Regions from separate parts of the Streptomyces sp. CY-1 genome, predicted to be linked through region 1. Evidence: riboswitches for the same ligand, from Rfam matches in the RefSeq annotation. Region 1 holds a riboswitch; each other region holds the start of a gene.

Region 1 (5,737 bases):
GCACGGTGTTCGGCCTGGGCGGAGTGCTCCTCGTGCCCGTCCTCCTGGTCACCGGCGCCCCGCTGCTCGACTCCGGGACCAATATGGCCGTGGGCGCCTATATGGCGGTGGTGCCCATGTTCGCCGGCTACGTCCTGTTCGGCTGGGGGCTGGCGCATGTGCCCGCGAGCACGGCGACCACGCTCTCCCTGCTCGAGCCGGCCGTCGCCGCCGTCCTCGCCGTGCTGGTCATCGGCGAACGGCTGCCCGCCGTCGGCTGGACCGGCATCGCGCTCGTCCTCGCCTGCCTGGCCGTCCTCACCGCCCCGACAGCCGTCTTGGGGCGGCGCCGACAGCGGCCGGAAGGCGTGACGCCGCCACAGCGCACGGCGGCGGAGCACACCGTTGCCCGGCCGGGCCCGGGGCGGGTGCCGTAGCGGAGTCCGCGGACCGCAGGAGGAGTCTGCCAGGTGCCCGGTGCGCCACCGCCGACGCGTCCCCCGGTTCAGGTCGCGGTCGCGGCGGCGGCCGCACGGCCCGCGGCGCGGCCCGAGAACAGGCAGCCGCCGAGGAAGGTGCCCTCCAGGGAGCGGTAGCCGTGCACTCCCCCGCCGCCGAAGCCCGAGACCTCACCGGCCGCGTACAGACCGGTGATGGGGTTGCCGGAGCCGTCCAGGACGCGGCCGGAGAGGTCGGTCTGGAGGCCGCCGAGGGTCTTGCGGGTGAGGATGTTGAGGCGCACGGCGATCAGCGGTCCGGCGGACGGGTCCAGGATCCGGTGCGCGGAGGCAGTGCGGCTGAGCGCGTCCCCGGGGTAGGCGAGCGCGTTGCGGATGCCCATGACCTGGACGTCCTTGGTGTACGGGTTGGCGATCTCGCGGTCGCGGGCCTCGATCTGCCGGGTGAGGTCCGCCAGGTCGATGAGGTTGTCGCCGGTCAACTTGTTCATGCCCGCGACCAGTTGGGGCAGGGTGCTCGCGACGACGAAGTCCTCGCCCTTGTCCCGGAATCGCTGGATCGGCTCGGGTGTCTGCCAGATGCGGGAGAGGAGCTGGAGGATGTCCTTGTTGGTCAGGTCCGGGTTCTGCTCGGAGCCCGAGAGCGCGAACTCCTTGGCCATGATCTTCTGGGTGGTGACGAACCAGGAGTAGTCATAGCCGGTGGCGGTGATCGTCCCGAGGGTGTGCAGAGTGTCGTAGCCCGGGATGTCGGGGGTGGAGAAGCGCTTGCCCTTCGCGTCGAACCACATCGAGGAGGGGCCCGGCAGAATGCGGATGCCATGGCCCGGCCAGATCGGGTCGTAGTTCCTGAGGCCCTCGGTGTAGTGCCACATGCGGTCGGGGTTGACGATCCGTCCGCCCGCCTTCTCGGTGATCGCGAGCATCCGGCCGTCCACATACGCCGGGACGCCGGTGACCATGAACTTCGGCGGTGTGCCGAGCCGGTCGGGCCAGTTCCGCCGCACGAGATCGTGGTTGGCGCCGATACCGCCGGAGGTGACGATCACCACCGGGGCGTTGAGCTCGAAGTGGCCGACCACGGTGCGCGAGGTGGGCTTGCCGCGGGCGGCGTCGCTGGGTTCCAGGATCGAGCCGCTGACCCCGGTGACGGCACCGCCGGTGACCACCAGATCGTCCACCCGGTGCCGGAACTTGAAGGTCACCCGCCCGTCCTTCGCGGCGGCCCGCACCTTCTTCTCGAACGGCTCGACCACGGCCGGACCGGTGCCCCAGGTGACATGGAAACGCGGCACCGAGTTGCCGTGCCCGTCCGCGAGGCCGCCACCGCGCTCGGCCCAGCCGACGATCGGGAACCACTGCACGCCGAGCCCGTGCAGCCAGGACCGCTTCTCCCCGGCCGCGAAGTCCACGTATGCCTCGGCCCATTTGCGGGCCCAGTAGTCCTGGCCGCCGGGGTCCAAGACGCCGCGGTCGAAGCCGGCCGTGCCGAGCCAGTCCTGCCAGGCCAGTTCGTGGGTGTCCTTGATGCCCATCAGCCGCTGTTCCTCGGAGTCGACGAAGAACAGGCCGCCGAAGGACCAGAACGCCTGGCCGCCGAGGTTGCTCTCGGGCTCCTGGTCGAGGAGGAGCACCTTGCGTCCCGCGGCCGCCAGTTCGGCCGTCGCGACCAGCCCGGCGAGCCCGCCGCCGACCACGATGGCGTCCGCGTCCGAGGACGCCCCGGAGGCGGCGAAGGCCGGACCGGCCGCCTGGGCGAGCGCGGCGCCGGCGAGCACACCGCCCGCCGCCGTCAGGGCGCGGCGGCGGCTGATCCCGGCGAGCGAAGCGGCGTTCTCTGTGGAGTTCTCCATGGGCTGCCTTCCGGAAGGGGGTTCGGAGGGTGCGGGAGATGCGGAGGGGGTTGCCGCGACGGCAACGTGTTACCGACGGTAGCCCACCGGGTGCGGGGCCGCCAGACTCCTGCTCCCAATGAGCAACTCCCGGCAGCCGCAGGGAACTTCGGCCGGTCAGCGCCCGCCGGACGACGGCTCGGGCGAGGCGCGCGGCCGTGGCGAGAAGGCGTACAGATCGAGGATGTCGGGCAGCGGCGCCACACCGGGGCCGCCCGCCGCGACCCAGGCCACGACGTCCTCTGTCGCGTCCGGGTCGTTGACCAGGCCGAGCCACACCGGCCTGCCCCCGGCGGCACGTCCGGCGGCCGATGGCTGCACCACGATCACATTGGCCCGATCGCAGACGTCCAGACACTCGGAGACGCGTACGGGCGCCTCCTCACCGAGCCGTGCGAGCTGCGCCGCATGGTCGATTCCGGTCACCTTGGGGCTGCCGCAGCAGCAGTCCCGGCATACGGTCACCCGGCATGGCACCGGGTCGGTCGGCCTCACAGGCATGCCGCAGCACCCTCCTCCGGGGAAGTCCGCCCCCCACGCGGCGGAGCCGCACATCGACACACCCCGTCGAGGAGGCGACCGCGTGAGTCTCCTGGCTCTCGGGTCGATGCTCGTCCCGGCCTTCCCACCCGCGTATACGGGCAGTGGCCTGTTCGGGATCCGCTCGCCGATCACAGTGGCGGCACCGCGCCGGATTCACACCGGCTTCCTCGTCCCGCCGTCGCCTTTGTCGCCCGGCATCATCGCATCCCGGGCACCGCCGCACCATGTGGCCCCCGCCCCCGGGAGCACCACGGGCGGCTGGACGTCAGTTGCGGTGGGCCGCCACCCCCGCGAGGATTTCGCCCAGGCCCTGGCGGGTGGCCGCCAGCACCACCCGGTCGTGCGGCCGCAGAACATAGCCGGGGTGCAGATCCCACACCAGCGCGGGCTCCTGAGCGGCGCCGTCGTAGGGAGGCGCCGCGGCGAGGTCGCGCTGCCGGTCGGCGGGTTCCGCCGCGTCCAGTGCGATCACCCGCCAGGCGCCCGGTGCGAACGCCTCGGCGACGGTGCGCCCCTCCAGTTGCGGATGCCCGGCGACATGCAGGGCGGCGAAGAGCAGCACCCGGCGCTCGACCGGTATGGCACCCAGGATCTGACGCCCCATCATCGCCCCGGCGAACGCCGGGGCCGCCAGGCTGGAGACACTGCGGCTGCGGGTGAGGGCCCGCGGATGGGCCGCGCGCAGCGTGCGGTAGACGGCGGTGGCGAAGCGGTCGTCGTACAGGCGCAGCGCCACCCGCAGCCGGGGCTTGACCGAGCGGGCGTACAGCGTCGCCTCCAGGTTGGTGGTGTCGACGCTGGTCAGGGCGAGCAGGGAGTGTGCCCGCTGGATCTTGGCCGCCTCCAGGACGCCCTCCTGGGTGACATCGCCGATGACCGTCGGCACCCCCAGCCTGCGGGCCAGCGGGATACCGCGCGCCGCGGGATCCTCCTCCACGCACACCACGGGGATGTCCATCTCCCGGAGTCTGGCCAGCACCCGGGTGCCGACCTTGCCGAGCCCGAGCAGCACGACGTGGCCGGAGAGACCGCGCGGAGGGCGGCGCAGCGCCGAGGCGGTACGGAAGGTGCCCAGCGCTTCGAGCGCGGCGGCCACCAGGACGGGCAGCATCAGCAGTCCGATCAGCCCGGACAGCAGTTGGAGGACCTTGCGTCCGGTCGGCTCGTCCAGCGCCGGGTCGTCGATCGCCAGCACGTCCAGCACCGTGAGGTAGGCGGCGTGGAGCAGACCGGCTCCGGTGAGCTGCCAGGAGGCGACGGTGAGGGCGAGCACGGCGATCGCCATTCCGGCGACGGACCAGCGCAGTCGGCGGGAGAACAGCGAGGCGAGGGGCAGTCTGCGGGTGCCGAGCCGCCGTGGCGGCAGCGGAGCGCCGGTGGCGGAGACGGCCTCGAGCACCACCGTGTCGCGTCCGGTGGCGGCGGCCACCTCCTCGTCTCCGGGCAGCAGTTTGGGCCCTTCGTCCCCGCTGCTGTCGGAGCCCTCGCTGCCGCCCGGGTCGCTGGTGGTGGACGAGAGCAGGGCGAGGGTGCACAGCCCCGGGCGGGCGACCTCGTCGGGGCCGGGTGGGGTGCGCTCGGCCGCGCGCAGCAGCCCGTCGGCCTGGAGGACTTTGCTGGTGCCCGCGATGGCGGTGGCCGCCAGTGCCGGGGCCGCGGTGTCGGCGTCCGACAGTACGGTGGTGGTGGCGTCCAGCTCCGCCGCGTCCATGCCGGGATCGGCCACCCGCGCCGCCTCGTCGAGGAGTTCCTCCAGATGCTGGCCGAGCTTGCGGTTGTAGAGCCGGATCACCAGCCGCAGCCGGGGGTTGAGACGGCGGGCGCGCAGTGCGGCGTGGATGTTCGCCTCGTCGTCGTCATGGACCAGGGCGAGCGCGGTCGCATGCTCCGCACCCGCCTCGGTCAGCACCTCTTCGTCGAGCACCGGGACCTCCATGACCCGCACTCCCCCGTCCGGAGCGGGGTCGTCCGCGGTCTGCCGGGGCAGCGGGACCCGTCCGACGGCCGCGCTGAACCGGCCGAAGAGCGCGGAGGTACGGCCGCCCGGCCACCATCGCGCCGCCTGCTGCCCGGCCGGGTCCGCCAGCGGGGCGCCACCGGGGATGACGACCGTCACCCGGGTCCGGTAGACGTCATGGAGCTCGGCGGCGAGGCGGTGGGCGAGCGCGTCGTCACCGCAGACGACCATGTGGGCCGTCCCCGAGGGGGACGGCGGGTCCGAGGCGGAGATGGAGAACACGACGGCGAAGCCCCCCGTTGGTCCGTGATGCCGTGGGTCGTCCGGGCGGGGTACGGCGGCCGCGGTCTCCGGCGACCGGCACCCGCGCTCCGGCGGTCATGATCAGACCGTACCTGGCGCGCCCCGCAAGGGAGTTGGGCACCGGGGGCGGGCGACCGGGGAGCCCGGTGTGCTCACTCCCTGGGGGCTCCGCAGCGCGCACAGCGGGCGAAGGGCGCGGCGTCCTGGATCGCGCCGCAGTCGGCGCAGACCCGATCCAGCCAGCAGGCGGGCTCCCCGCCCTCGGGCTCGGCGGGCGCCGGGGCCGGGTCCGGGCCGGGATCCGGGGCCGCCGCCGCCCGGCTCTCTGTCTCCCGGTTCGCCGTCTCCCGCTCCGGGTCTCCGGGTCGAGCCGTGCCGCTCATCGTGTGCGCCTCCCTGGCCGGACCGTACGCGGGCCCATCCACCGACCCCTTACCCGTGCTTCGTCCCGGAAAGCGGCCCGCCCATAGATCCGATCTCTCATGCGCCAATGACCCTTGACGGGGCGTAATAGCGCCCGACCCCTCCCCAGTTATCGGATGACTCGGTAACGTATCCGCCTCGGGAGGCAACGATGCCGAGATCTTACCGACGCTCCGCTGTGG
Region 2 (5,737 bases), 8.5 Mb from region 1:
GGCGGGAGACGGTGTCCAGCGCCGAGGTCACTTCGTCGCAGACGAGCAGGGCCGGACGTGCGGTCAGCGCCCGTACCAGTGCGCAGCGCTGGAGCTGGCCGCCGGAGAGCCGGTCCGGGGTCCGGTGCAGCAGCGCCGGGTCGAGCCCCAGCGCATCGGCGGCCTCGATCGCCTCCGCCGTCGCCTCCTTGCGGCGCAGGCCACGCAGCAGCCGTGCGGTGTCGGCGAGTTGCGCGAGTACGGGACGGTGTTCCTCGAAGGAACCGGCGCTGTTCTGGTGCACGTACTGGATGGCGCGGCGCTGGGTGGGCGTACGCCGGTCGATGCGGCGGGGGAGCGGTCGGCCGTCGAGCCGTATCTCGCCGCTGGACGGGGTGGTCAGCCCGGCCAGCGCCCGGGCGAAGGTCGTCTTGCCCGAGCCGGAGGGACCGAGCAGCGCGATCGTGTCGCCGGGCGGGAACGCCATCGACACCGGCCCGGCCAGTGGATCGCCGGACCGGCGGCGTACGGCGATATCGGTGGCGGCGACCCCGGCGCGGCTCTCCGGCGCCGGGCCGGGTGTGGCCGGGCCCGGCCCCTCGGCCGTCGCTCCACCTGCGGCGGTGTTGCCTTCCGCGGCGAGCAGTTCCCGGGTGGCCCGGTGGCGGACGGCCGGAAGCCCGGTGGCGGTCGGTCCGGTGGGGGTTGGCCCGGCGGCGGTCGACGCCTTGGCGGTCGGCTCGGTGGCGGTGGGCGCTGTGGCGGTCGATCCGGTGGCGGTGGGCCTGTTGCCGGGTGCGGCGCCACCGGCGCCGAGGACGTCCGCCGTCGGGCCGTCGTCCACGGCCCGGCCGTGTTCCAGCACGATGACGCGGTCGGCCGTCTCCCGCACCAGTCGCAGATCGTGACTGAGCAGCAGCACGCCCGCGCCGTCGTCCGCGAGCGCCCTCACCGTACGGCCCAGGGCCTGTGCCAGCGCCGGGTCCAAACCGCTCGTCGGCTCGTCCAGCACCAGCAGCCGGGCCCCGGTCACCAGGGCGGAGGCGAGTGCCAGACGCTGCTGCTGGCCGCCGGAGAGCTGGTGGGGGAAGCGGCGGCGTACGGCCTCCCACTCCAGACCGGCCAGGGCGAGCGCCCGGCGCGCGGCGGGCTTGCGGGCGGACCGCTCCGGATGTCCGAGGGCGGCCAGCTCCGTCAGCGCACCGCCGGCCCGGCGTATCGGATCGAGGACGGTCTCCGGGTGCTGCGGCAGATGCGCGGCCCGGCCGGCCCGGGCCGCGGGGCGTCTGGCCGGGGCCAGGAGCAGCAGGTCCGTGCCCGCCAGCAGGACGTGTCCGGTCAGCCGCACGCCGCTGCGGGAGGTGCCGAGTGCCGCCAGGCCGAGCGTCGTCTTGCCGCTGCCCGACGGGCCGACGACGGCGGTGACGGCGCCGGCCGGAACGGTCAGTCCGACCCGGTCCAGCAGCGGACGCTCCGCCCCGGCGGCATGTGCCGAGATCTCCGGGATGTGCAGCAACGGCACATGGGCGGTACCGGTCACCGGCCTCTCCTCTTCCGCGCGGTGCCCGCTCCTCACCGGCCGCTCCTTCTCCGCGCGAGCACGCGGTCCACCAGCAGGTTGCCGCCGACGCACAGCGCCGTCAGCAGACCGGCGGGCACCAGCACCGCCGCCGGCTGGGTGAACAGGGTGTCGCTGTTGCGCTCGATGAGCACCGCCCAGTCCGGCGAGGACACGGGCAGCCCCAGGCCGAGGAAGTTGGCGGATGCCAGCAGGTACAGCACCACGGTGAACCGGCCGCCCGCGTCCGTGGCCAGCGGAGCGGCCAGCTCCCGGGCCAGGTGCCGAAGATGGATGTACGCCCAGCCGCGCCCCTGCATCCGCAGTGCCTCGACGACCGTCCGGGTGCCCGGTGCGAGCGCGGCTCCGCGCACCAGGCGCGCCACCGCCGGGATTTGGAGCACCCCGGCGACCGTCACCAGCCAGTACCAGTCGCGGTGTCCCGCCGCCGCCAGGGTCATCAGCACCAGCAGTCCGGGGAAGGCGAGCAGCAGGTCGAGGCCGCGCATCACCGTCTCGTCCAGGCCGCGTCGCGGTCCCGCGGCCAGCAGCCCCAGCGGCACCCCCGCGGCCAGGCCGACCAGCAGCGCGCCCAGGGCGCTGCCCAGGACCGAGCCGCCGCCGTGCAGTACGAGCCACAGCACATCGCGGCCCAGGATGTCCGTACCGAGCGGATGCCCCGCGCCGGGCGGCTGCGACGGCAGCGCGTCCCGCGCCGACGGCGCGTCCCCGGCCAGCCACGGCCCCAGCAGGGCCACCAGCACCGGCACACCGAGCAGCACCAGACCGATCCACGGACGGCGGGGCCGGCCGGAGCCCGCGGCGTCGGCCTTCTCCCGTACGGTCACGCCCTCCCGCGAGGTCACGCCCTTCCGCCGGGTCATGCCGTCACCTCCCGGCGTGGGGCCAGCCGGTGGGCGGCCAGGTCGCCGAGAAGGTTCACCACGATCGCGGTCCCGGCGAACAACAGCGCGTATGTCTGCACCTGGGGCATGTCCCGGTTCTGCACCGCCTCGACGAAACCGCTGCCCAGCCCGCGGAAGCCGAACACCGCCTCCACCAGCACGGCACCGCCCAGCAGCCCCTCCACACAGCGGGCGAACTGCTGCGCGGCGGGACCCAGGGCACCTGGCAGCACATGGCGCAGCACGACCGTCCGCTCCCGCATCCCCAGCAGCCGCAGATGCTCGGCGACGGGCCCGTGCCGCTCGGCCGCCACTCCGGCGCGGATCTGCCGGGCCAGATCGCACAGGTGCCGGGCGGTCAGCACGGTGACCGGCAGCACCAGTACGGACGGCTGGGCCAGCAGCGCGGCCGTGTCCATGCCGACGGCGGTGGCCGGAAGCAGCCCGGCGGCCAGCGACACCGAGGCGACCAGCAGCAGCCCGAGCACGAACTCCGGGACGGCGTGCAGCACCACGGCCGCCGTGTTCAGCGTCCGGTCGAGGCGGCTGCCCTCCCGCAGCCCCGACACCGTGCCCAGCAGCGGCGCCAGCACGGTGACCAGCACCAGCGCCGGTACGCCCAGCAGCAGCGTCACCCCGACGCGGCGGCCGATGTCATCGCCCACCGGCACCCCGGTGGTCAGGGAGTTCCCGAGGTCGCCGGTGAGCAGATTGCCGAGCCAGTGCCCGAAGCGGGCCCAGGCGGGCTCGTCCAGCCCCAACTGGGTGCGCAACGCCGCCACCTGCTCGGGCGTGCCGAGTTCACCGCGGAGGACGTCGGCCGTGTCGCCGGGCAGCAGCGAACCGACCGCGAACACGGCGACGAGTACCACCAGGCACTGGAGGACGGCCAGCAGCAGGCGCCGCAGAACGTAGGCGCGCACGTCAGCCGATGCGGACCCGGTCGAACCGCGCCCAGTCGTGCGAGTTCGGCGGTGCGGCGCGCAGGCCGCGGACCGATGTGCGGATGGCGTCATTGGCATCGGAGAACGCCCACACCAGCAGCCCGGACCCGTCCCGGGCGAGCTTCTGGGCGCGGGCGAGCAGCGCCAGCCGGTCCCGCTCGTCGCGGGTGGTGCGGGCGCGCTCCAGCAGCGCGTCGAACCTCTCCGAGGCGTACTGCGTCTGGTTGCGGGCCGCTCCGCCACGGACCCGCTGCTGGAGGAAGTCGGAGACGGGCAGCGTGGAGGAGGTGTTGAAGGCGGCGACCCCGTTGGTCTTGATCTCGCTGAAATAGGTGCTGGAGGCGCGGGTGTTGGCGGTCAGCCGCAGCCCCACCTCGCGCAGTTGCTGTGCCATCAGGTCCGCGGCCGGCTCCCACGCGGCGTCGACCGAGCTGGTCTCCACGGTGATCTTCAGCCCGTCCGCACCGGCCTGCTGCACGAGCTTCCGCGCCTCGTCCACGTCCCGCTCGCGGGGCTCCAGGACGTCGGGGTAGCCGCGCAGGCCCATGCCGAACAGGTCGTTCCCCGGCTCGCCGTGCCCGGCGAGTGCCACGCGCACCAGCGCCTCCCGGTCCAGCCCGAGCTGCACGGCGCGCACCAGCCGCGGATCGTCGAACGGCTTGCGGCCGATGCGCAGCAGCAACTGCTGGGCGGTGGCCCGTTTCACGGTCAGCAGCCGCGTCGAGCCCTCCGCCTTCAGCCGGTTCACGGAGGCACCGGCCATGTCGGCGGCGTAGTGGACCTGTCCGGACAGCAGGGCGTTGAGCCGCGCCGACTCCTCGTTGGCGGGGACGATCTCCAGCTCGGCGATGTGCGGGGCGCCGTCCCAGTGGTCCGCCCAGCGCCGGTAGCGGGCGGTGCCGCCGGGGGTGAACGAGACGTAGGTGAAGGGGCCCGAGCCGACGGGCTTGCCGAAGTCCGTCGTCCCGTCGGGGATGATCTCGGTGCCGGGCCCGGCGAAGACGGTGGGGAACTCGAAGTTCGGAGCCTTCAGCGTGAAGACGACGGACCGTTCGCCGTCGGGCCTGCCGGCCCCGAAGTCGATCGCCGAGAGCAGCACCTGCGAGGGGGACCCGGTGCCGGGGTCGGCGGCGCGGCGGTAGCTGTAGAGGACGTCCTTCGCGGTGACCGGCTTCCCGTCGTGGAACTCGGCCTCGCGCAGACGTATGCGCCACCGGGTGCCGGACGCGTCGCTCTCCCAGGACTCCGCGAGCCGTTCACGGACGGACATGTCGTCCGCGTAGGTGCCGAGCGTGTCGTACAGGGCCTTGGCGCGGGCCTGGTCGACGAAGTTCGGGGCGACATGGGGATCGAGGGTCTCCTGCGAGCCCCCGGCCGTGAACGCGGCGCGGAACCGGTCGCCGCCGCCCCCGTCCGTCCCGTCCGCGCCGCACCCGGTGAGCAGTCCGGAGGAGGCCAGCGCCAGGGCGCCTCCCGCGGCAAGCACCGCTCGTCTGCCGGGCTCCGTCGGGTGCGCCCGCTCCGTCCGGGCATGCGTCGTCACAGCCGATCCTCTCCGGGGTGTCCTCGCCCCTGCCGTCGGACCGGCGACGGGTCAGTCTCCTGGCTCCCGGATCGTCGCTCACCTCCGCCTTCCCATCCGCGGCCGCGGACAGTGACGTGCTGGAGGACCGCTCCCCGGTCACAGTGGCGGGACCGCGCCGGACTCGCACCGGCTTCCTGGTCCCCGTCGCCTCGTGCCCTCATTGTGGCGCACCCGGCGACGGGTCCAGGAGCAGGGGCTCGTTCCACGGAGCGGCTTCTAGCGGTCGGTGAGCGAGCGGCGCCTTCGGCCTTCCGTACGCCGACGGCTGTTCGCCGAGCCGCCGGTGGCCGGCCCGTGACCGGTGAGGAGAACCGTGAGGGCCGCGACCGCCATCACCGGGGTGAGGGCGACTTGGGGGAGCGCGACCGCGAAGCCGTAGAGGCCGATGGCCGCTCCCTGGCGGCCGCGTGGGGCCAGCGCGGTCGCGGCGGTGGATCCGCAGACGGTGACGATGCCGAAGCCCCGCTCCGCGCAGGGCTGTGGTCAGCAGAATGGGCAACAGATGGTCGCTGGGGGCCTGTAGCGGGGCGCGCAGGCCGAGCGGGAGGGCACCGAGGACGAGGGTGCGGGTCCAGCCGAGTACGCGCAGCGCCGTTTTGACGCAGAGCTGGGTCAGGACGGTGGTGGCCATCGGGACGGCGGTGACGAGTCCGGCACCGAACTCATCCGCTCCTCATGATCAGATGGCAGATCCCGTCGTCGCGGACACCGAGACGCCGAGGGTGTCGGCCTACCGCGCGGTCGTTCGGTTGACCTCGCGCGGTCG
Region 3 (5,737 bases), 890 kb from region 1:
CGAACCCGCCGGCGAGGGCGTGCACGGCGTGGTCGATCTCGTCGGTCGTGGCGGCCAGCCGGGGGACGACCTCGCGGGCGGCGAAGTCGAGAATCGCGGAGACGGCGGGGCGCTGCTCCTCGGGCAGGGTGAGGACGGCCTTCTCGACGGCCTCCGGGGCCCATTCGGCGTCCTCCATCGCCTGGACCAGCCCACGGGCCCGCTCCTCGGCCTCGTCGGCGCCGGTGCGGGTGGCGGCCGACTCGTCGAGGCCGAGCGCCTCGCGCAGCCCGGGGAGTGCGGACGTACCGCCCCAGATCTGGCGGGCGCGGAGGATGGCCAGCACCAGGTTGACGCGCGCGGGCCCGGCCGGGGCGGTGCCCAGGACATGCAGTCCGTCGCGTATCTGGGCGTCCTTGACCTCGCACAGCCAGCCGTCGACATGCAGCAGGAAGTCGTCGAAGCCGTCGTCGTCCGGCCGGTCCTCCAGGCCCAGGTCGTGGTCGAGCCGGGCGGCCTGGATGAGGGTCCAGATCTGGGCGCGGATGGCGGGGAGCTTGGCCGGGTCCATCGCGGAGATGGCGGCGTACTCGTCGAGCAACTGCTCCAGCCGCGCGATGTCGCCGTAGGAGTCGGCGCGGGCCATCGGCGGGACGAGGTGGTCGACGAGGGTGGCGTGGACACGGCGCTTGGCCTGGGTGCCCTCGCCCGGGTCGTTGACCAGGAAGGGGTAGATGAGCGGCAGATCGCCGAGCGCGGCGTCGGGGCCGCAGGCGGCGGAGAGTCCGGCGTTCTTGCCCGGCAGCCACTCCAGGTTGCCGTGTTTGCCCAGGTGGACCATGGCGTCGGCGCCGAATCCGCCGTCGGCTCGGGGGGTGGCCATCCAGCGGTAGGCGGCCAGGTAGTGGTGCGAGGGCGGCAGATCGGGGTCGTGGTAGATGGCGATGGGGTTCTCGCCGAAGCCGCGCGGGGGCTGGATGACCACCAGGAGGTTGCCGCGGCGCAGCGCGGCCAGCACGATCTCGCCCTCCGGGTCGCGGCTGGTGTCGACGAACATCTGGCCGGGCGGCGGGCCCCAGTGCTCCTCGACCGCCTCCCGCAGCGCCTGCGGGAGCGTGGCGTACCAGCGGCGGTAGTCGGCGGCCGGGACGCGGACGGGGTTGCGGGCGAGCTGCTCCTCGGTGAGCCACTCCTGGTCATGGCCGCCCGCCTCGATGAGGGCGCGGATCAGGTCGTCGCCGTCGCCGGAGACCAGGCCCGGGAGCGCGTTTGGCCCGTCCTCGGGGCCGAGGTCATAGCCATCGGCGCGCAGCCGGCGCAGCAGGGCGACGGCGCTTGCGGGGGTGTCGAGGCCGACGGCGTTGCCGATCCGGGAGTGCTTGGTGGGATAGGCGGAGAGGACGAGCGCCAGGCGCTTGTCGGCGGCGGGGATATGGCGGAGCCGGGCGTGTCGTACCGCGATTCCGGCGACACGCGCGGCGCGCTCGGCATCGGCGGCATAGACCGGCAGACCGTCCTCGTCGACCTCCTTGAACGAGAACGGCACGGTGATGAGCCGCCCGTCGAACTCCGGGACGGCGACCTGGGTAGCGGCGTCCAGCGGGGAGAGCCCCTCGTCGTTCTCCTCCCACGCGGCGCGCGACGAGGTCAGGCACAGCGCCTGGAGCACGGGCACGTCGAGCGAGGCGAGCGCGCCCGCGTCCCATGCCTCGTCGTCGCCGCCCGCGGACGCCTCGGCGGGGCGGGTGCCACCAGCCGCGAGGACGGTGGTCACGATGGCGTCGGCCGCGCCGAGGGCCTCGATCAACTCGGGTTCGGGAGCCCGCAGCGAGGCGACGAACAGCGGCAGCGGGCGGCCACCGGCGTCCTCCACGGCCCGGCACAGGGCCTCCACGAAGGCGGTGTTGCCGCTCATGTGGTGGGCGCGGTAGTAGAGCACCGCGATGGTCGGGCCGGTGACGGCGCCGGAGCCGGCCGCGCGGCCGGTGCGCTCCAGCGGCCCCCAGGTGGGCGCGGGCGCGGGCGGTTCGAAGCCATGGCCGGTGAGCAGCACGGTGTCGGAGAGGAACCGGGCGAGCTGGTCGAGGTTGGCGGGCCCGCCGTGGGCGAGGTAGGCGTGGGCCTCGGCGGCGATGCCGACCGGGACCGTGGACGCCTCCATGAGCTGGGCGTCGGGCGCCTGTTCACCGGTGAGGACGACGACCGGGAGGTCGCCCGCGAGCAGCGTGTCGAGCCCCTCCTGCCAGGCGCGGATGCCGCCGAGGAGCCGTACGACGACGAGTTCGACGCCGTCGAGGAGGCCGGGGAGATCGTCGAGAGCGAGGCGGGCCGGGTTGGCGAGGCGGTACGGCACCGGGCCCGTGGCGGCACGGGCGCTGAGCAGGTCGGTGTCGGACGTCGACAGCAGCAGAATCATGCGGCGGCATGCCTTCCTCGGGGTCCGCGCCCCGGGCGGGTTAAGACGGCGGCAGTTCCTGGCTCGCGCGACCGCTGCCGTTCGGCGGCTTCCGCGCTCACAGTGGCGGGACCGCGCCGGATTTACACCGACTTCCTACCGTGAGTGCCGTCTTGTGCGTTCGGTGGGCCGGGACCGACCCACCGCTGAGCATAGTAAGCGTTGCTGACCTGCCACGGGATGGTGAGTTCCGGCCTGGCCGGGGCGGTGGGCCGGACCGGATCGTCGGTATGCTCGCCGCCATGCCCCTCCCCCCGACAACCACCCCATCCGGGGATGAAACCCCCGTGCGCGGGCGCGATGACGCCTGTCCGGGCGCGCTGCGGCTGCACCCGGCGGACGACGGTTCGCTCGCCCGGGTCCGGGTGCCGGGCGGGCTGCTGACGGCCCGTCAGGCGGTGGCGCTGGGACGGCTGGCAGAGGAGCTGGGCGACGGGCGGCTGGACATCACCTCGCGGGGCAATCTCCAGGTGCGCGGCCTGGATACGGGGTGCGGCGCGGAACTCGCGGCCCGGCTGCGGGCGGCCGGACTGCTGCCCTCGGACCGCCATGACCGGGTGCGCAACATCGTGGCGTCGCCGCTGTCCGGCCTGGACGGCGGGGGGCACGCGGATGTGGCGGCGTGGGTGCGGTCGCTGGACGCCGTGCTGTGCGACGACTCACCGGCGGGGGGCGGGGAATTGTCGGGCTTGTCGGGCAGGTTCCTGTTCGCGCTGGACGATGGGCGGGGCGATGTGGCCGCCTTGGGCGCCGATGTGACATTGATCGCAACGCCGGACGGCGGAGCGGTGCTGCGGGCCGGCGGTCCGCCGCCGGGTCCGGATGTGCCGTCGCCGTCGACGGGGGCGGCACGCCCGGACGCGGCGGGGCGGCGGGGGTCTCGTACGGCCGGGTCGGCGGTGGGTGGCGGTCTCCGAGTGCGGGGCGAAGACGCGCCGCGTGCGGCGGCGCTGGCCGCGGTGGAGTTCCTGGCCAAGGCGCGTGAGAGCGGCACCCGGGCGTGGCGGGCACGCGAACTCCCCGCGCGACACGCCGTGACGACCGAGGGACTGGCCGCGCGACTCGCCGACGCGGGCGTGGCGGCCGTACCCGTGGAGCATGAACCAGCTCCCCGCGCCCGCGCCACACCACCCGCCCCCGGACCGATCCCCGGCCCGGACGGACGTCACGCGCTGTCCGTCGCCCTCCCCCTGGGCCGGGTGAGCGCCGCGCAGTGGCAGCTGCTCGCCGCGCTCGCCTCCCGGGGCGGGGCCGCTGAGCTGCGTATGACACCCTGGCGCGGCGTGGTGCTCCCCGGGTTCGCCCCGGACGACACGCGCGGTGCCTTGGCCGAACTGTCCGACGCGGGGCTGGTGACCACGCCGGACTCGCCGTGGCTCGGGGTCGGCGCGTGCACGGGACGGCCCGGCTGCGCCAAGTCCCTGGCGGATGTGCGGGCCGACACGGCACGCATGGTCGCGGACCCGGCGCTACGGACCTCGGGCACGCGGCGAGGGTTTGCGGACCCGGCGCCGGGAGCCTCGGGCACCGCCTGGTCCGATCCGCTGCCGGTGTACATCTCCGGGTGTGAACGGCGCTGCGGTCACCCCGGGGGCCGCTGGGTGGACGCCCTGGCCACCGGAGACAGGGACTACCGCGTCACCGTACGGGGCGCGAGGGAAGACACGCCGGAGGCGGACAGCGCGGACAGTGTGCACAGCGTGGATGTGACAGCGGAGCAGTTGGCCGGCGCCGTGGCGGCGGCCCGTGGAACGACATGATCGAGGACACCGTGTTCGACTACGAGAAGGACGGGGCGGCCATCTACCGCGCGTCCTTTGCCACCATCCGTGCCGAGGCCGACCTCGGCGGGCTCCCCGCCGACGTCAGCCAGGTGGCGGTGCGGATGATCCACGCCTGCGGCATGGTCGACCTGGTCAAGGACCTCGCGTACAGCCCCGAGGTGGTCTCCCGCGCCCGCGCCGCGCTGTGGTCCGGCGCGCCGGTGCTCTGTGACGCGCGCATGGTCGCCAGCGGGGTCACCCGCAAGCGGCTGCCCGCCGACAACGAGGTCATCTGCACCCTCGCGGACCCCGCCGTACCGGAGTTGGCGCGGCGCATGGGCACCACGCGCAGCGCCGCCGCGCTGGAGCTGTGGCGGGACCGGCTCGACGGGGCGGTGGTGGCGGTGGGCAACGCCCCCACGGCGCTGTTCCGGCTGCTGGAGATGATCGAAGAAGGAGGGGCGGGCGCGCCGCGCCCGGCCGCCGTGATCGGTGTGCCGGTGGGCTTCATCGGCGCCGCCGAGTCCAAGGAGGCGCTGGCCGGGCATCCGGCGGCGCTCGACCACCTGGTGGTGCACGGCCGGCGGGGCGGCAGCGCCATCGCCGCGGCGGCGATCAACGCGATAGCGAGCGAGGAAGAGTGAGCGAGCAGCAGACGGGCCGGCTCTACGGTGTGGGGCTCGGTCCCGGCGACCCCGCCCTGATGACCGTACGCGCCGTGGAGGTCATCGCCGAAGCCGATGTCATCGCGTACCACAGCGCCCGGCACGGGCGCAGCATCGCCCGCTCCATAGCCGAGCGGCATCTGCGGCCGGACCACATCGAGGAGCGGCTGGTCTACCCGGTCACCACGGAGACCACCGACCATCCGGGCGGCTATCGCGGCGCGATGGACGAGTTCTACGCGGAGGCGGCCACCAGGCTCGCCGCGCATCTGGACGCGGGGCGCACGGTCGCGGTGCTCGCGGAGGGCGATCCGCTCTTCTACGGCTCGTACATGCATATGCACAAGCGGCTCGCCGACCGCTACCCCACCGAGGTCATCCCCGGTGTCACCTCGGTCAGCGCGGCGGCAGCCCGGCTCGGCGCGCCGCTGGTGGAGGGCGAGGAGGTGCTGACGGTCCTCCCCGGCACCCTGCCCGAGGAGGAGTTGACGGCCCGGCTGGCGACGACGGACGCGGCGGCCGTGATGAAGCTCGGCCGGACCTTCCCGACGGTGCGGCGCGCGCTGGAGCGGTCGGGGCGGCTCGCGGACGCGCGCTATGTGGAGCGCGCCACGATGGACGCGGAGCGCACCGCCCCGCTGGCCGACGTCGACCCGGAGTCGGTGCCGTACTTCTCGATGGCGGTGCTGCCCAGCCGGGTGGACGCGCCACGCGATGCGTCCGGCCCGGGCGAGGTCGTGGTCGTCGGCCTGGGCCCGGCCGGTCCGCTGTGGCTCACCCCCGAGGCACGGGCCGAACTGGCCGCCGCGCAGGACCTGGTCGGCTACAGCACCTATCTGGACCGGGTGCCCGTACGGCCGGGCCAGCGGCGCCAC
Region 4 (5,737 bases), 8.8 Mb from region 1:
CTGCTGCCCTGGGAGCCGCGCGAGGCCACCGACCCGGCCAAGCTCTACCACTACAACCCGGCCGGTGGCACCAGCCGTTGGCCGCTGCCGCGCGGCTGGTCGGGGCAGCGGTCCGTGGTGCTGTACCGCCTCACCGACCAGGGGCGCGCCGAGCCGGTCACCCTGGCGGTGCGCGACGGCCACATCAGCATCACCGCCGACCCCGACGTCCCGTACGTGGTGCTGCGCTCCCGGGCCCGCGCCCAGGCGGCCCCCGGCTGGGGCGAGGGCACTCCGCTGTACGACCCCGGTTTCCACTCCGGTTCGCTGCGCGGCTGGCAGACCACCGGCCCGGCCACCGTCGAACGCAGCGCGCTGGGCGACTACGAGCTGGTCATCGGCGAGGGCGCGGCCGCCACCGTCGGCCAGCGACTCGACCGGCTGGCCCCCGGCGGCTATATGGCCTCCGTACAGGTGGAAGTGGGCGCGAAGGCCGGTGAGCGGCGGCGGGCCGCGCTGCGGGTGCACACCGCCGACGGCGTCACCGCGGAGAACTGGACCGAGACCTCGACCGCCGCCAACCACATGGCCGCCGACCGCAAACACGGCACCCGTTTCCAGCGGATGTTCACCTCCTTCACCGTGCCCGACGGCGGCGGACCGGTCATCCTCACCCTGGCGGTGGCCGAGGGCGGCGCCCGGGTCCGCTTCGACCGGCTGCGGGTGGTGCGGGCCCAGCGCACGGCGAAGCCCGGCACCCTGGTGTACGAGGACTTCGAGCGGGTGCCCCAGGGCTGGGGCCCGTTCGTCAAGGGCGACGCGGGCGGGGTGACCGACCCCCGCACCCATATCGCCCAGCGGCACGCCCCGTTCACCCAGGCCGGATGGAACGGCAAGGTGATCGACGATGTGCTCGAAGGCGGCCAGTCCCTCAAGTCACGCGGCGAGAACGCGGGCCTCGTCTACCGCACGGTGCCCCACACCGCCCGCTTCCGCCCGGGGCGGCGCTACCGGGTGAGCCTGACGTACGCCAACGAGGCGGCCGGTCAGTACGCCTGGATCACGGCCGTGGACGACCCCGAACCGCGCGAACTGGAGCGCACCCCCCTGCCCGCCGCCACCGGGCGGGCCACCCACAGCTACACCGTCACCGCGCCCGCGGACGGCGAGATGTGGGTGGGGCTGCGGAAGACCGGCGACAGCGGTACCGCGGAGTTCACGCTCGACTCCTTCACGGTGGCGGAGCTGGACTGACACGGCGGAGGGAGCGGGGCAGCGCGAGGACATCCGCGGGCCGGCTCCCTCCGCCACCCCCACCCCTGGTCATCCCCTCCCCCTGGCGGCCGGGCAGTCCGTGGACGAAGATCGGCGAGATGGGAGCAGCCGACCGGAGGGCGCCGCGGATGTATCACACCTGGATGCGGTACTTCACGCCGAGCCCGGCCCATCACCGGCTCGGCCTGGTGTGTCTGGGGGTCGGCCTCCAGCACGGCGTCCTGCCCGTCGTCGGCCCGCGTGTCCTGGACCACCATGTGGCCGTGGTCATCAGCGCGGGCCGCGGCTGGTTCCGCGGCGCGGACGGCCGCCGCCGCACCGTCACCGCACCCGCGCTGCTCTGGCTCACCCCCGGGGTCACCCACCACTACGCCCCGGACCCGCACACCGGATGGGACGAGGCGTTCGTCGACTTCACGGGACCGGCCACCGCCGCCTACGCCGACCTGGGCTATCTCGACGCGGACGGCCCCGTGGTCGCGCTCACCGACACCGCCACCGCCCGTACGGCCATCGGCCGGATCGCCCGCGCCGCACGCCAGGGCAACCCGTTCCTGGAGGTCGAGACCGCAGCCGCCGTCCATGAACTCCTCGTCGCCCTCCGCCGCCTGCGCGCCGACACCGGCGCCGACGGACATCCGGTGCTCCAGGCCCTGGCCCGGGACGCCTTCCAGCCGCTCTCGGTGACCGAACACGCCGCCCGCCACGGCATGACACCGGCCGAACTGCGCACCGCGGTACGCCGCGGCGCGGGGTGCAGCCCCAAGGACTACCTCCTCGGCATCCGGCTGGGCCGCGCCAAGGAACTCCTGGTCGGCACCGAACTCCCGGTGGCCGCCATCGCCCGCCGCGTCGGCTACGACGATCCCGCCTACTTCAGCAGACTGTTCGCCCGCCGAGTGGGCACCGCACCGGTCCACTTCCGCGAGCAGCAGTGCCGCTCGGTCCCCGGCGGCTTCACCGACCGCATCCCCGACCCCAGCCGCCCACCGACGATCCCGCCGTCCGCACCGGCGGACGACGGACGGCGCGGCGGCGGATGACCGGAAGTCCGCCTTAAGCCGGCCGGACGGCTGCGGGGGGCGGCTTCCGCCATTGGGGGGATGGTGGGCCGCGATTGCCCCGCCAAAGGGGCACCATGCATGCGAAGCCGGTCATATCCGGCGGCAGATCCTCAGCAAGGAGTTCCCATGCGTATCCGGACCGCCCTGTCCACGCTCGCCCTCACCGCCGCGTCCCTCGCCGTCGGCGCGGGCGGTGCCATCGCGGACGACGCGCCCGATGTCACCGTCAACAACTCCAGCAGCACGGCCTTCCCCGGGGTCTGTGCCAGCAACCAGTTCTCCTTCGTCACCGTCCCGGTCAATCTGGCGGGCGGGTCGGACTCCGGCGCGTGCTGATCCCCTGAGTTCGCTGATGGGCGGGGTGCGGCCGGTGTCGGCCCGGGCGGCACCGGCCGTATCCTCGGCCATCGCGTGTTCCAATTCACCGTCCCGAATTCCGGACCGCCCCCTGCACAGCGCCGGACGGCCCCGTAGGCTGGCGGGCGTAGTTGGTTCGCCCCGTCGGCCAGGCGGGATGCGTCGTAAGAGGGAACCCGGTGGGAATCCGGGACTGCCCCGCAGCGGTGAGCGGGAACGACCGCCGTCATACGCACTGGGTCCGGTGAGACGGACCTGGGAAGCGACGGCCATTAGGTGTCCTCCCCCAAGAGGACGCGCCCGTGAGTCCGAAGACCTGCCATCTGCCCGCGTACGAACCACTCGTGCGCGGACATCTCGGTGACCTCGAGGGCGGGTCGGCGTACATACCGGGCAGTGGCCAGGCTTTTGCCGCGCGAGGCCGAAAGCCCGGTACGTCACCCTTCGCGCTCTCCTCCCGTCGCCGGGATCTCAGGGATTCATCTCGCGAAGGAGATCTCCGTGACACCGAAGTCCGCAGCCGCGGCAGCACGGGCCACCGTGTACGGCTACCCCCGCCAGGGCCCGAACCGGGAACTGAAGAAGGCGATCGAGGGCTACTGGAAGGGCCGCGTCACCGCCGACGCGCTCAAGTCCACCGCCGCCGAACTGCGCAGCGCCACCTGGCAGCAGCTTGCCGGGGCGGGTATCGACGAAGTTCCCACGGGTGACTTCTCGTACTACGACCACATGCTGGACACCACCGTCATGGTCGGCGCGATCCCCGACCGCCACCGGGAGGCCGTCGCCGCCGATCCGCTCGACGGCTACTTCGCGATGGCGCGCGGCACGCAGGATGTCGCGCCGCTGGAGATGACCAAGTGGTTCGACACCAACTACCACTACCTGGTTCCGGAGCTGGGCCCGGACACGGTGTTCAGGGCCGACTCCGCCAAGCAGGTCGCGGAGCTGAGGGAAGCCCTCGGCCTCGGTCTGGCCGCGCGGCCGGTCCTGGTCGGGCCCGTCACCTACCTCCTCCTCGCCAAGCCCGCCCCCGGCGCGCCCGCGGACTTCGAGCCGCTCACCCTCCTGGACCGCCTGCTTCCGGTGTACGCCGAGGTGCTGGCCGATCTGCGGGCGGCCGGTGCCGAGTGGGTGCAGCTCGATGAGCCCGCCCTGGTCCAGGACCGCACACCGGCCGAACTGAACGCCGCCACCCGCGCCTACCGCGATCTCGGCGCCCTCACCGACCGTTCGAAGCTGCTGGTCGCCTCGTACTTCGACCGGCTCGGCGAGGCCCTGCCCGTGCTGGCCAAGGCCCCGGTCGAGGGGCTGGCGCTGGACTTCACGGAAGCCGCCGCCGCCAACCTGGACGCGCTGGCCGCCGTCGGCGGGCTGCCCCACAAGCGACTGGTCGCCGGTGTCGTGGGCGGCCGCAACATCTGGGTCAACGACCTGGAGAAGTCCCTGGCCAGGCTCGGCACCCTGCTGGGTCTTGCCGGCCGGGTCGATGTGGCCGCCTCCTGCTCGCTGCTGCACGTGCCGCTCGACGCGGCGGCCGAGCGGGACATCGAGCCGCAGATCCTGCGCTGGCTGTCCTTCGCCCGGCAGAAGACCGCGGAGATCGTCACCCTCGCCAAGGGCCTGGCCCGCGGCACCGACGCGATCACCGCCGAACTGGCCGCGAACCGGGCCGCGCTCGCCTCCCGCGCCAACTCCCCCATCACCCGCGACCCGGCCGTCCGCGACCGCGCCGGCGCGGTCACCGAGGCCGACGCGCGCCGCTCCCAGCCGTACGCCGAGCGCGCCACGGCCCAGCGCACCCACCTGCGCCTGCCGCTGCTGCCGACCACCACCATCGGCTCCTTCCCGCAGACCGGCGAGCTGCGCAGCGCCCGTGCCGATCTGCGCGAGGGTCGGATCGACACGGCCGGGTACGAGGAGCGCATCAAGGCCGAGATCCAGGAGGTGATCTCCTTCCAGGAGAAGACCGGCCTGGATGTGCTGGTGCACGGCGAGGCCGAGCGCAACGACATGGTCCAGTACTTCGCCGAGCAGCTCACCGGCTATCTCGCCACACAGCACGGCTGGGTCCAGTCGTACGGCACCCGCTACGTCCGCCCGCCGATCCTGGCCGGTGACATCTCGCGCCCCGAGCCGATGACGGTGCGCTGGACGGCCTACGCCCAGTCCCTCACCGACCGCCCGGTCAAGGGCATGCTCACCGGCCCGGTCACCATGCTCGCCTGGTCCTTCGTCCGCGACGACCAGCCCCTCGGCGACACCGCCCGCCAGGTCGCCCTCGCCCTGCGCGACGAGGTGGGCGACCTGGAGGCGGCCGGGACCTCGGTCATCCAGGTGGACGAACCCGCCCTGCGCGAGACCCTTCCGCTGCGCGCCGAGGACCGGCCCGCCTATCTGTCCTGGGCGACCGAAGCCTTCCGCCTCACCACGGGTGGCGTACGGCCCGGCACCCAGATCCACACCCATATGTGCTACGCCGAGTTCGGCGACATCGTCCAGGCGATCGACGACCTCGACGCCGATGTCATCAGTCTGGAGGCCGCCCGCTCCCATATGCAGGTGGCCCGCGAGCTCGCCGCCCATGGCTACCCGCGCGAGGCCGGGCCCGGTGTGTACGACATCCACTCCCCGCGCGTGCCCAGCGCGCTGGAGGCGGCCGAACTGCTCCGCACCGGCCTGAAGGCCATCCCCGCCGAGCGGCTGTGGGTCAACCCCGACTGCGGCCTGAAGACCCGCGGCTGGCCCGAGACCCGGGCCTCGCTGGAGAACCTGGTCGCCGCGGCCCGTACGGTCCGCGGCGAGCTGCCCGCGTCCTGACCTGGACAGTCCACGTCCTGACCCGGACAGTCCGCGTCCTGATCCGGACGACCGGCCGGGGCCGGAGCGCGCCACGTCGCGCTCCGGCCCCGCTGCCGGATGCCGAAGGCTCTCCCGTGGTCAGGCGGCTGTCGCGCCGGACAGGGGACGCGCACGGTGCGCCGTGTCCATCGACTTCCGCCAGGCCCCGGGCGTGACGCCTTCCCTGGCCGAAAAGGCACGGCTCAACGCGCTCCCCGTGT

The links. Region 1 has a riboswitch for cobalamin ahead of ACK1X7_RS45380 ((2Fe-2S) ferredoxin domain-containing protein). Riboswitches for the same ligand answer to the same signal wherever they lie in the genome.
Region 2: linked by a shared signal. The riboswitch ahead of ACK1X7_RS09430 (ABC transporter substrate-binding protein) and the one ahead of ACK1X7_RS45380 ((2Fe-2S) ferredoxin domain-containing protein) in region 1 are both predicted to bind cobalamin.
Region 3: linked by a shared signal. The riboswitch ahead of cobN (cobaltochelatase subunit CobN) and the one ahead of ACK1X7_RS45380 ((2Fe-2S) ferredoxin domain-containing protein) in region 1 are both predicted to bind cobalamin.
Region 4: linked by a shared signal. The riboswitch ahead of metE (5-methyltetrahydropteroyltriglutamate--homocysteine S-methyltransferase) and the one ahead of ACK1X7_RS45380 ((2Fe-2S) ferredoxin domain-containing protein) in region 1 are both predicted to bind cobalamin.

The regions. Positions count from the first base shown of each region.
Region 1 covers NZ_CP178393.1:10,762,882-10,768,618, reverse strand. The annotation lists gene ACK1X7_RS45390 (DMT family transporter) at 1-416, shown strand, start outside; gene ACK1X7_RS45385 (FAD-binding dehydrogenase) at 485-2,290, opposite strand; gene ACK1X7_RS45380 ((2Fe-2S) ferredoxin domain-containing protein) at 2,447-2,830, opposite strand; cobalamin riboswitch at 2,915-3,041, opposite strand; gene ACK1X7_RS45375 (NAD-binding protein) at 3,138-5,060, opposite strand; gene ACK1X7_RS45370 (hypothetical protein) at 5,285-5,515, opposite strand; gene ACK1X7_RS45365 (glycoside hydrolase family 97 protein) at 5,707-5,737, shown strand, end outside.
Region 2 covers NZ_CP178393.1:2,249,450-2,255,186, reverse strand. The annotation lists gene ACK1X7_RS09445 (ABC transporter ATP-binding protein) at 1-1,519, opposite strand, end outside; gene ACK1X7_RS09440 (ABC transporter permease) at 1,552-2,421, opposite strand; gene ACK1X7_RS09435 (ABC transporter permease) at 2,418-3,365, opposite strand; gene ACK1X7_RS09430 (ABC transporter substrate-binding protein) at 3,367-4,929, opposite strand; cobalamin riboswitch at 4,962-5,161, opposite strand.
Region 3 covers NZ_CP178393.1:9,877,158-9,882,894, reverse strand. The annotation lists gene cobN (cobaltochelatase subunit CobN) at 1-2,395, opposite strand, end outside; cobalamin riboswitch at 2,429-2,593, opposite strand; gene ACK1X7_RS42615 (nitrite reductase) at 2,665-4,194, shown strand; gene ACK1X7_RS42610 (precorrin-8X methylmutase) at 4,206-4,841, shown strand; gene ACK1X7_RS42605 (precorrin-2 C(20)-methyltransferase) at 4,838-5,737, shown strand, end outside.
Region 4 covers NZ_CP178393.1:1,930,751-1,936,487, forward strand. The annotation lists gene ACK1X7_RS07955 (endo-alpha-N-acetylgalactosaminidase family protein) at 1-1,233, shown strand, start outside; gene ACK1X7_RS07960 (helix-turn-helix domain-containing protein) at 1,383-2,297, shown strand; gene ACK1X7_RS07965 (hypothetical protein) at 2,445-2,654, shown strand; cobalamin riboswitch at 2,804-3,013, shown strand; gene metE (5-methyltetrahydropteroyltriglutamate--homocysteine S-methyltransferase) at 3,177-5,495, shown strand; gene ACK1X7_RS07975 (AraC family transcriptional regulator) at 5,616-5,737, opposite strand, start outside.